Regions from separate parts of the Runella sp. genome, predicted to be linked through region 2. Evidence: riboswitches for the same ligand, from Rfam matches in the RefSeq annotation. Region 2 holds a riboswitch; the other holds the start of a gene.
What was found. Region 2 has a riboswitch for thiamine pyrophosphate ahead of ACQY73_RS28105 (class I SAM-dependent methyltransferase). Riboswitches for the same ligand answer to the same signal wherever they lie in the genome.

Region 1: it holds a riboswitch for thiamine pyrophosphate, as region 2 does, so the genes downstream of both, ACQY73_RS17740 (TonB-dependent receptor) here and ACQY73_RS28105 (class I SAM-dependent methyltransferase) in region 2, are expected to answer to the same signal.

The regions. Positions count from the first base shown of each region.
Region 1 is NZ_OZ257252.1:4,149,435-4,154,946, forward strand. Features, by position in the region: gene ACQY73_RS17740 (TonB-dependent receptor) at 1-2,109, opposite strand, end outside; TPP riboswitch at 2,100-2,196, opposite strand; gene ACQY73_RS17745 (phosphatase PAP2 family protein) at 2,260-2,868, opposite strand; gene ACQY73_RS17750 (DUF58 domain-containing protein) at 2,909-3,778, opposite strand; gene ACQY73_RS17755 (DUF4296 domain-containing protein) at 3,823-4,182, shown strand; gene ACQY73_RS17760 (hypothetical protein) at 4,184-4,732, shown strand; gene ACQY73_RS17765 (ExbD/TolR family protein) at 4,785-5,177, opposite strand; gene ACQY73_RS17770 (MotA/TolQ/ExbB proton channel family protein) at 5,254-5,512, opposite strand, start outside.
Region 2 is NZ_OZ257252.1:6,695,270-6,700,781, reverse strand. Features, by position in the region: gene ACQY73_RS28115 (S41 family peptidase) at 1-613, opposite strand, end outside; gene ACQY73_RS28110 (WD40/YVTN/BNR-like repeat-containing protein) at 730-1,755, shown strand; TPP riboswitch at 1,775-1,867, shown strand; gene ACQY73_RS28105 (class I SAM-dependent methyltransferase) at 1,934-2,632, shown strand; gene ACQY73_RS28100 (AIR synthase family protein) at 2,693-3,754, shown strand; gene ACQY73_RS28095 (thiamine phosphate synthase) at 3,751-4,407, shown strand; gene ACQY73_RS28090 (Trm112 family protein) at 4,385-4,648, shown strand; gene ACQY73_RS28085 (hypothetical protein) at 4,974-5,512, opposite strand, start outside.

The DNA.
Region 1 (5,512 bases), 2.5 Mb from region 2:
GATGTCTGAATTGCCGTGGTTAGTGGTTTGGTAACCGCCATTTTCGTCGTCATAATCAACAATATACTCCGTAAAATTTCTTACCTTATTTTTGCTGAATGTGGCGTTGGCGTTCCATTTCCATTGTTTGCTCAATTGTGCACCAAACTCCAACTCAATGCCTGCGCGGTAGCTTTCAGGAACGTTGATTTTAATAGCATTTCCCACATCATTCAACTGCCCTGATACAACCAATTGGTTTTTGTAATCCATGTAATAACCACCGATCGAAGCCGCGACGCGGCCTTTTTGGAAACGATAGCCCGCTTCAACATCCCTTAATACTTCAGGATTGGGCTGAATCTGCCGGGTAGATTCTGTAAAATCATCGCGATTGGGTTCGCGATGCGCCAAGCTAAAGGAAGCAAAAGCGGTGCTGCTTTCTGAAACCTGATACGTTAAACCGGCTTTTGGGTTGAAAAAGGAGTAATTAACATCGTGCAATTGCTGCCGCTGCTGGTTGTCATCACCTTTGATAAAGTAACCGATCTTACGAAGCTGTAAGTCGGCAAAAATATTCAATTTATCGGTTAGTTGATAGTAGGCTTTTCCGTATACATTGAAATCCGTCTTCAACCCCACACTTTGATAATAGCGTTGACGAATACTGCCGGTTCCTGCATAACGCGCCCAAATCACCTCACCAAAGTGATTCCCGTCGTATTGATTCCAGCCGCCGCCGATATTAGCGGTCAACTTTTTGAAGCTGTTGTAATCTAACGAAAAAGTGGTTCCGTAAAATGAATTATCCAACCAACGGCGCCGAATCAAATCACTGCGGGTAATAGTGTCACCGCCTACAATTACCGACGGAAGCTTATAGTTACTTAACTTATCGTTATCGCGCGATTGTTCATAGTACCCGTGGCCTTTCACCAAAAATCCATTAAGGTTGAATGTCCAGTTTTTGTTGAGCACATGCGACGAGATCAGTTGATAATGGTCTTGTTGATAATTATCTGTTTGATTGTCATATAAATACAGATTGTACTTGCGACTGTCAGAATTCAGTAGATTTTGGGCATCGCGTTCATTGAGCCCATTACGGTCTATATAGGCCAGCATTCCTTCTCTATCTCCCTTTAGACGCGCTTCCGGAATTCCTTCCCACGCCTGATAGGTTACTTCTTTACCCGAAAATACATTCAAACGAATTGAGCTTTTCTTCCCAAAATAGGCCCCTGACAGGTAAAAAGAACCCAAATCTGATTTGGCTCGGTCAATAAATCCATCAGAAGTAATTTTTGATAAACGTGCATCCAACGTAAATCGGTTGTTCAACAAACCTGTTCCTGCTAAAACGGTGTGCTTGCGCGTATTGAACGAGCCGAACGAATTGTTGATCTCGGCATAACCTTCTTTTCTGAATTCGTTGGTGTTTATGTTAACAGTAGCGCCAAAAGCCGCCGCACCGTTGGTAGAAGTTCCTACGCCGCGTTGAATCTGTACACTGCTCACCGAAGAACCAAAATCGGGCATATTCACCCAAAAGGTTCCCTGGCTTTCCGCATCGTTGTACGGTATTCCGTTGATAGTCACATTGATACGTGTTGCATCGGTACCGCGAATACGTAATCCTGTATACCCAACGCCCGCTCCCGCATCTGAAGTTGTAACAAGTGAAGGGGTAAAATTGAGCAAAACCGGCAGGTCTTGCCCCAGATTTTGTTTACTCAATTCAAGTTTTCCCACATTCGTAAAAGCAACACCCGAATTTTGATTGGCCCGTGTGGCATTAATGACGACTTCATCGGCAGTGAAAGTGCTGCGTTTTAATTGAATAGGGTTGGTTTCTGACTGCAAATCTAAAATAGAGATGCTTTTATTTTCATATCCTACGTATGAAATCTCAACGGCGTCAGCATTGTTTGGAAGATTTTTCAGCGAGAATTCGCCTTTTTCATTTGTCACCGTTCCCCGAAAACTTCCCGCCCGAACCGTAGCACCCGGCAGCGGTGTGCCGTCTTCGGCGTCAACGATTTTACCCGACACAGATAGTTGGGCAAGTGCAGGCACGTACAGCAACACTCCCGTTGCCACGGCCAAAAACCAAGATGTAATCTTTTGCATTTCTGATTCCCTCCGCCGGCATTACCCGGTTCAGGTGTTAAGGGTATAATCTCAGCCCGTCATGTTAGGGCACCCCATTTATGTAAAAATTCCGCGCGCCGGAATTGACTGCAAAGGTAGAGGATAACTTTACAAAAAAACAAATATGTTTTAGTTCGGAGATTTTCGCTTCTTTCTATCCAACCATTTCTGTTGAATTTTGTAAGATAACCACGCGCTTGCCGCACCTGTTACGGCTCCTGCCAAAATATCGCTCGGATAATGCACGCCCAATCGCATCCGCGAATAACCAACGGCTCCCGCCCAAGCGTAAGCAGGTACAATAACATACCATTTTCGGTAATTAATGGCCAAGGTAGTAGCCGTCGAAAATGCCACAGTCGTGTGACCGGACGGAAAAGAATAATGCGGTTCCTCTCCTTCAATTCGTGCCGCAAAAAGCGTAGGATGTTCAATGAAAGGTCTGTCTCTCAACACTATCCTTTTAGTGGCTTGCGTAATTCCTGTTCCAATCAAAAACCCTCCCAATGCCTGCCAACCCTGTTGTTGCAATTTTTTATCTTTCGTTGAAAAACCCACAATCAATAAACCTGCGGGCAGCGCCAAGCTCAACGGTTTTGCCGTAGAAGATAAAAATTTCTCAGTGTTTACATTGGTCGGTTGGATTGAGCCATAGACGTTTTGGAGCAGACGGGTATCTAAATCTTGGGCGCTTAGTTTCCAAGAAAACAAGCACAAAAAAAGAAGGTATTTTTTCACTTATATGTACGATGAGTTGCGAGATGTTGGGGCGGCATGTCTATTTCTTACGACGAATTCGAAAGAGTTTGACCAATGGCTCTACATAATCCTGTTGGGAATCAATGGCTACGTAGTTAATATCATTTTGACGGGCAAACTGCTCAATTTGTTTTCCCACTTGAGCAAAATCCTCGCGTACGCGTTTACGAAACCACAGCGAAGACGCATTTACCCAGATTGTACGCTTGGTTTCGGGGTCAACCACCGGGATGATACCCAAACGAGGCAAATCAGTCTCGCGGCGGTCGAGCAGATGCACCATGACCAGATCATGTTTACGTGCCAATGCCCGTAGGTTATGTTCGTAGTTTTTATCAATAAAATCGGAGATAAAGATCACTACACTCCGCCGCTTGAGCACGTTGAGTGTAAACAAAATCCCTTCGGCAAGATTGGTTTTCGACGACAGCGGCCTCAATTTATACAGTTCTGTTATCAATTCATAGCCATGTTTCATGCCATTGGAGGGATGAATGTATTTTTCTTTTTGGTCCGAAAAACACAACAAACCTACGTGGCTCGCTTCCTGAATGGCCGACAAAGCCAGCACGCCGCAAATTTCCTTGGCAGTATCCAGCTTTGAATGATTCAGATGCCCTACCTGCTGAGAACCACTTACATCTAAAATAAAAAAAACGGTTTGCTCTTTCTCTTCACGAAAGATCTTCACAAATGTTCCGTGGCCTTTGGCCGATACGTTCCAGTCGATGGTACGTACATCGTCGCCGTATTGGTATTCACGTAAATCAGCAAATTCTACCCCTGAGCCTTTAAAAACTGACCGAAAGCTCCCACGCATGTCAGCATTGACGGCCTTTCGAATCCGAATCTCGTACTGACGAATCTTAGTAATAAATTGCTCAATCATGCGTATTTTTGTAGCTCAGTACCTCAAAAATACAAAAAACAGTCATGATACGCCGCACCCTCATTTATTTTTCACTCTTTTCGTTTCTGCTTTTCGGCTGTCAGGACGAACCTGATATTCCCGCAGGAACGGTGTCAGAGGCAAAAATGGCTCAGATATTAACGGATATTCATATTATAGAAGCCCGAGTCGGAAGATTGGCATTGACTTCTCTCGACTCTTCCACCATTATTACTGAACACTTAAAGCTTCAGGTGTTTAAAAAATATGGAGTCGATTCTGCCACTTACAACCGCAGTTATAAATTTTATTCCACCAATCCTATTTATCTTGAGCGAATCTATGACATTGTAGTCAAGCAATTGGAAGTTCGCCAAAAGAAAAAAAATTACAAAGGTTTGTAACATGACTATCCCGGAAGAACTAAAAAAGGCAATTATTCAATTACCACAAAAAGAAAAAGACAGGCTTCTTCTTCGATTGATCGCAAAAGACAAAAACCTTGTACTACGCCTTGAATTTGAATTGATCGAAATGGGTGACACCGTCCAAAGTCGCCGCGATTCCATCAAACAACAAATCCTGAAAAGTGCCCAAATGACCCATAATACACCGGGATGGATGATGATGGACATGCGAAATCTGGCCGGTGATATCAGTCAACACCTTAAAATTACGAAGGATAAATACGGTGAAATTGAGTTGATGATCTATCTTCTTTTGACTTTTTTTGAACAACAATCTTCACTCCTGCTGGTTCATAACAGCAAAAGCGACTCTGTTGCCGAATACATTGCCAAGAAAACCGACATCATCCTTAAAAAACTGGCGAAATTCGACCCTGATTATTACGTCGATTTTGAGAGAGATATGCAGCATCTATTGAACTACGTTCACAGCCATTGTCCAAAAAACTACGCTCGACAGTTGGACATTCCCAAAAATTGGCCATAAAAAAAGCAGCCTGTCATTGCACAGGCTGCTTCCCGTTAAATGGTATTTCAGGTTATTTCTTCACCGCCATTACCATCTTAATATCAAGCTTAGCACCTACGGCCAACACATCTATCAAATCCTGAACGGAAATGCTTTGGTCAACCTGAAGAATGACCGTTTTTTCATCTATGCCCGCAAACGTGGATGCTAATACAGTTTCCAATTGCTCTTTGGGAAGAGGCTCACGATCAAGAAAATAGTTCTTATCTGCATCGACCGACAGTGTGGTCTGCTTTTTCTGCATTTGTTGCGCAGCCGACGCCTTCGGTAGCATTAACTTAATGACGTTGGGATTCACCATTGTTGAAATAATCAAAAAGAACAACATCAGGAAGAACATGATATCATTCAGCGATTGGGTGAATACTTCAGGAGCGAATCTGGCTTTACGGCGAATCTTCATAGTTTAGTCATTTATTATCATTAATGAATGTCATGAAGTCAGAGAGGTTTGGGTTTCTGACGACTTCATGACTACTCTATGAACGGCTCGTAATTGGTTTCTGTAATACGTCAATAAAGTCAAACGCCCCGGACTGTAGTTTTAAAGCGATCCGGTCTATCTTCATGTTTAATAAGTGATAGCCCATATAAGCGATCAGACCTACGATCAAACCTGCCCCCGACGTTACCATTTTTTCATACATCCCACTCGCAATGGTACTGATATCAAAGTCATTTGATTGCGAAATGCTGTAGAAAATATTAATGATCCCCGAAATTGTACCCACGAAACCC
Region 2 (5,512 bases):
TATCCAGCAACATCGGATCTTCCTGCAACGCCTGCGCAACAACCGTTTTGGTTTGATCGGCAGATACAAACGCCTTGTTTTCATAACGTCCCACGGTGTATATATAGTTGGTACCTTCGGCAAAAAGCGCGGTATAATTGTCAACCGTAGCCAATTGTCCATCCACTGTGACTTTAGCAAAAATATCTCCGCGTTTGATGCCTGCCTTTGCCGCAGGAGAGCCTGGAAATACGTACATGACAAAGCCCGCAATGGTGTTATTACTGTTGTATAAAGCCATTCTCGCGCCTGTCGTTTTGCTTTCTCCCGATAAGGAAGATTCGGTTTCCTGTGCATTTGACAGGAAACGTGAAAAACGGTCGCCGTCAGGGCGGGCCGTTGCATCGAAAGTATAAAGCAGTGAGTTAAAATAGGTCTCGGGTGCCAATGTCTTATTGTCTAACGCACCTGCGGGAATTTTGTCTCGCCAATAGTACCAATAATCCATGTTGACCGAGAGAAAGTCATTCACTAAAGCATCTCCCGACGATACATCTCCCTGTTTACACGCATTCAACCCGGTCAACAAGGCAACGATGCCGAAAAGGAATGTTTTTGAAATTAATTTTTGCATATTTGTTGAGAAGGTTTCGACGTACAAAAACGTGATAAACTCAAATTTATTTTAAATAGCCTGCTATCCCAAACTTTACGCTGCTTTTTACTATTTACGACAAAATACCCACTCAAATGTTTCTACGCATTGTTATTTTTTCCACACTCCTTCTTCCTTCTCTTTTGCTTGCCCAATGGCTTCCGCAAACAAGCGGTACAGAATCTCATTTCCGCTCTATTTCGGCCATCAATGAAAAAGTCCTCTGGGCCGGCGGCACCAAAGGTACGGTTTTGTACACCGTAAATGGCGGCGAAAATTGGACAGTTTTACAGGTAATCGGTGCCGAAAAACTGGACTTTAGGGGAATTAAAGGGTTGAACGAAAAAACCGCCGTTGCCGTCAGCGCAGGGCTGGCCGAGGAAGGGCAAGCACGTATTTATCGGACCGAAGACGCCGGCAAAACGTGGCAACAGGTATGGGCAACTGACCAAAAGGGCGTTTTTCTGGACGGAATTGCTTTTTGGGATAAAAAAAACGGTCTCATTTTCGGTGATCCTATTGATAATCATTTATATCTGCTCAAAACAGCCGACGGCGGCAAAACGTGGGAACGTCTCTCCCCTACTGCACTTCCCGCCAACTTGCCTAATGAAGCGTCCTTTGCCGCCAGTAATTCGACCATGGTGGTACAGGGCAGCAAAAATGTTTGGGTAGGAACGGGCGGTGCCGATCATGCTCGTGTATTCCGCTCTAATGATCGCGGCGCTACGTGGCAGGTAACCGATGCACCCATGAAAGCCAATGCTTCTTCGGGTATTTTTGGCTTACACTTTTGGGGCGCTATGCACGGCATAGCAGTGGGCGGTGATTACAAAGCCGACAAGGAAGCCTTTGAAAATGTTATCCTGACACAGGATGGCGGTAAAACGTGGCAAAACAGTACTCCTACAAACCCCGCAGGGCTCAAAGAAGCCGTTTATAAATTAAAGAACGGCACACTGATTGCCGTAGGTCCTGCAGGAAGCTGTATTTCAAAAGACAATGCGAAAACGTGGCAACCACTTTCCGGAGCACCCAATGGGCTGCACGCTATGGCTTGTGCGGGCAATACCTGCTGGGCCATTGGTTCGAAAGGGCAAATTGTAAAACTGTCAAATTAATCTTTACATTTGCACTAAAATAATGGCATCGGGGTGCCTCCTGTGAGGCTGAGATCATACCCGTGAACCTGAACCGGTTAGTACCGGCGTAGGAAATGCATCATACTGAAATCATTCATATCATCCATAGCCACATTTCCCTTTTTCGGGGAGATGTGGCTTTTTTTATGCTTCAACTATGAGCTTTGAAATCGTCAAAAAAGACCTGACCAACTGGCAAAACCGCAAGGAGTGGTTTTTTAATCGGGAGTTTACCGATACCTACGAGCAATGGTACGAGGGGCCTTACAAACGAGCCGAAGTGTGGCAAAAGAAAGTCATTGAGCAACTTGTAAAAAAAGATCCCCGCATCAAAACCCTGCTGGAATTTGGGTGTGGTACCACTCGTTTTACCCGATGGTGGCATCAAATAGACATTGAAGCTTCCGGCGGCGACATTTCGCCTTTTATGTTGGCGCAGGCAGTGCATTTGTTCAAGGGCGATCTGGTCATGGCCGACTCCCATTTCATGCCGTTCAAAGACCACACCTTCGACGCCGTGGCATTTATTACGACCTTTGAATACTACCGCGACCCGGTAAAGGTAATTCGTGAAGCGGCTCGGGTGGGCAAAAACGGCATTATATTTGGCATGATGAACCGCAATTCTCCCAAGGTAGTCCGCCGCCGCATTCAGCAGGCTTTCGGAAAAAATCCCTTTTACGTTACGGCTACGTTCTACACCCCCAATCACCTCATTTCTGTCATTGATGAAGCACTCAAAGGCCGCGAATACAGTATTGAATGGACGTGTACAGGCCTGCCAAAGTGGTTCCCGGTACAGCAATGGAGCGTTCCGTACGGCGATTTTTTTGGGTTGTACGTAAAGCTGTTGTAAGGGCTGAAAAGTTTAGCCCGGCATAATTTCCAAGTTTAAAAGCATCCTAAAACAGAAGTTATGAAAAACAATGAGACAGGTAAAATCACGGACGAAGATTTCAAGAATCTCATTTACCCTTTCTGCGGAACTACTCGCAAAGAGGTAAAAGTCGGTCCCGGTTTTGGCACCGACATTTCCATTATTGATTTACCCAACGGGTTTGAGATGGCTCTTACCAGCGACCCGCTTTCTTACATTCCGAGCCTTGGATTGGAAGAATCAGCTTGGTTGTCGGTGCATCTCATGGCCAATGATATGGCCACTACCGGCATTGCACCTCACTACGCTCAGTTCATATTAAATCTTCCCAATCACGTTTCGGAGGCCGATTTTCAGACGTATTGGCAACACATTCACACTTTTTGCCAAACCATCGGCGTAGCCATTACGGGAGGACATACGGGTCGGTTTAAAGGAATTGATTCGACCATAGCCGGAGGCGGTACAATGATAGCAGTGGCCGAGAAAGGCAAGATGCTGTGCAGCCGATTTGCCCAACCGGGCAACGACATCGTCGTGACCAAACAAGCCGCGCTGATTGCCACATCCATTTTGGCAAGAAGCTTTCCAAATACGGTAAAGAATAAATGCGGAACAGAAGTTTTTCAACAAGCCATTGAATTATTTTACCAAACGAGCAGTCTCAAAGAAGGGTTGACTGCCGCCGCATTTAATGAAAACGAAGGACCGGCTGTTACGGCCATGCACGACGTAACCGAGGGCGGAATTTTGGGTGCTCTATATGAAATGGCCGTAGCGTCTCAATGTGGGTTGGAAGTAAACGCTGATTTGCTGCCCATTGGAGACGCTGCAAAAAGCGTTTGTGCACTTTTCAACATCGCCCCCTTCTACTCTGTTGGAGCAGGCTCCATGATCATTGCAGTAAAGCCTGATAAAACGGCCGGATTGCTTCGAAAATTAAATGAAGAAGGAATTTCAGCGACCAAGGTCGGCAGCTTTACATCCATTGAGAAAGGCATTCAAATCCATGATCACGGAACGTTTTCTCCCCTTATTCCACCGCCAACTGACCCCTACTGGGCGGCCTTTTTTGACGGATTAACCAAAGGATTGACATGAAAAATACCAAGAAAATAACGGGCGGGGTGTATTTGGTCATTGACCCAAGTTGGGATCCATCGTTTACATTGCCCCGCTTGACCCAAGCTCTCAGCGCAGGGATCAGTTCGATACAGATTTGGGACAACTGGCCTATCCGGTCAAACAAAATTGGTTTTATAAACGAAATCATGGCCTTAGCCGGGCCCTTTCATGTTCCCGTTTTGATCAATAATGACTGGAAGTTGTTAAAAGAAACAATGTTGGACGGAGTACATTTTGATAAACCCTGTTCTACATTAAAACAAATTGAAAATAACATCGGAAGGACTTTTCTAAAAGGAGTCACCTGCGGCAACGATCTGACCACCGTTCAATGGGCCAACGATCATTTTTTTGATTATGTCTCTTTTTGTTCAATGTTTCCATCTTCATCAACCGATTCCTGTGAAATCGTCCGGAAAGAAATAGTAAGGCAAGCGCGAAAACTGACTGAAATGCCCGTTTTCGTCGCCGGCGGAATTTCTTTGGAAAACATTAGCCTTCTGCAGGACTGCGGTATAAACGGAGTAGCGCTTATCTCTGCCATTATGAAATCAGCCGATCCTTTTGAAACAACAAAACAATTCAATCACTATTTCTCAACATCCGATGAAACCAACACTCATTCATAAACTGTGCTGCCCGTTCGACAAACAGGATCTCTCGTTGACAATCATTAAGCAAGACGCTGACCAAAACATTATTGAAGGGCTGCTTACATGCGCAGACTGCCGGCGTTATTATCCTATCGTATACGGAATTCCTATCATGAACCCTGATGAATATCGCGAGAAACAACTTGAAGAACCAATTCTTCAACGGTGGTCTAAGCAGTTAGGAATTACACTCAATAAGAATTTCAGGCTTTCATAGGCAAGTCTCGTGTGGAGGGTTGCTCACAACCCGACCATCCTTTTTGTCAGGGCAAAAACTGTTTTTTTCACCCTGACAAAAATACCTTATCACTGTATTTACTTCTATTTTGTATTTACCCTTTCCCAATCATGAAAGATCTTTTGCTGAAGAGTCGTTACACCGGCAAGAGGCTTGATCGGAAAATCCCGCTCCGATTTTTGCTTTGTTGTGATTGATTTCGACGTTTGAATCTTATTCCTCAACCCTAAAATTTCAAGGGTTTACCTATTTGTCCGGCAGCGAGCGCTTTTCTCTGCGCACACCTGCCTGCCACGCCGGTGCCCTATTTTTTGGCGGGAATTTCACCTAAATCTACGCGATTCGTGTCTTTATTCCAATAGAGACGATAGTTTTTGCCTGAATCGATTTTATACTCTTCTGTTACTTTATCGAGGGTGCTCACGCGCATATACACTTGTGTATCAGCCAATTTAAACTCAGCTTTTTTCTTGGAAGGAAGAAAGAATGCCTGCCAATTGGTGCGGTCGCCGCTAACTTCGTAGGAAACCTCACCGCTCAATTCGTTTTGAATGGAGAACGGGAAACGGTCGTTGATGGGGTCTTCGGCTACATCGGCCAGCGCCACTATCTCTATTTTTACCGTTACCAATTTGCCTTTGTCTTTTTTCTTAACGCCTACGTACAATTCTTCTCCTTGGCAACTCAAAACACCCACGGCGCTTTTGGTGCTGTCTACTTTTTGGCAAGGTGTGGCGTCTTTTCCGGCATCAAACTTGTCCGCGGCCGATTTATCCGTGAAAAAATACACCTCTACGCCCACGGCCCCATTGGGTTCGGAAAGATATGGCGTAAAGTCAAAGC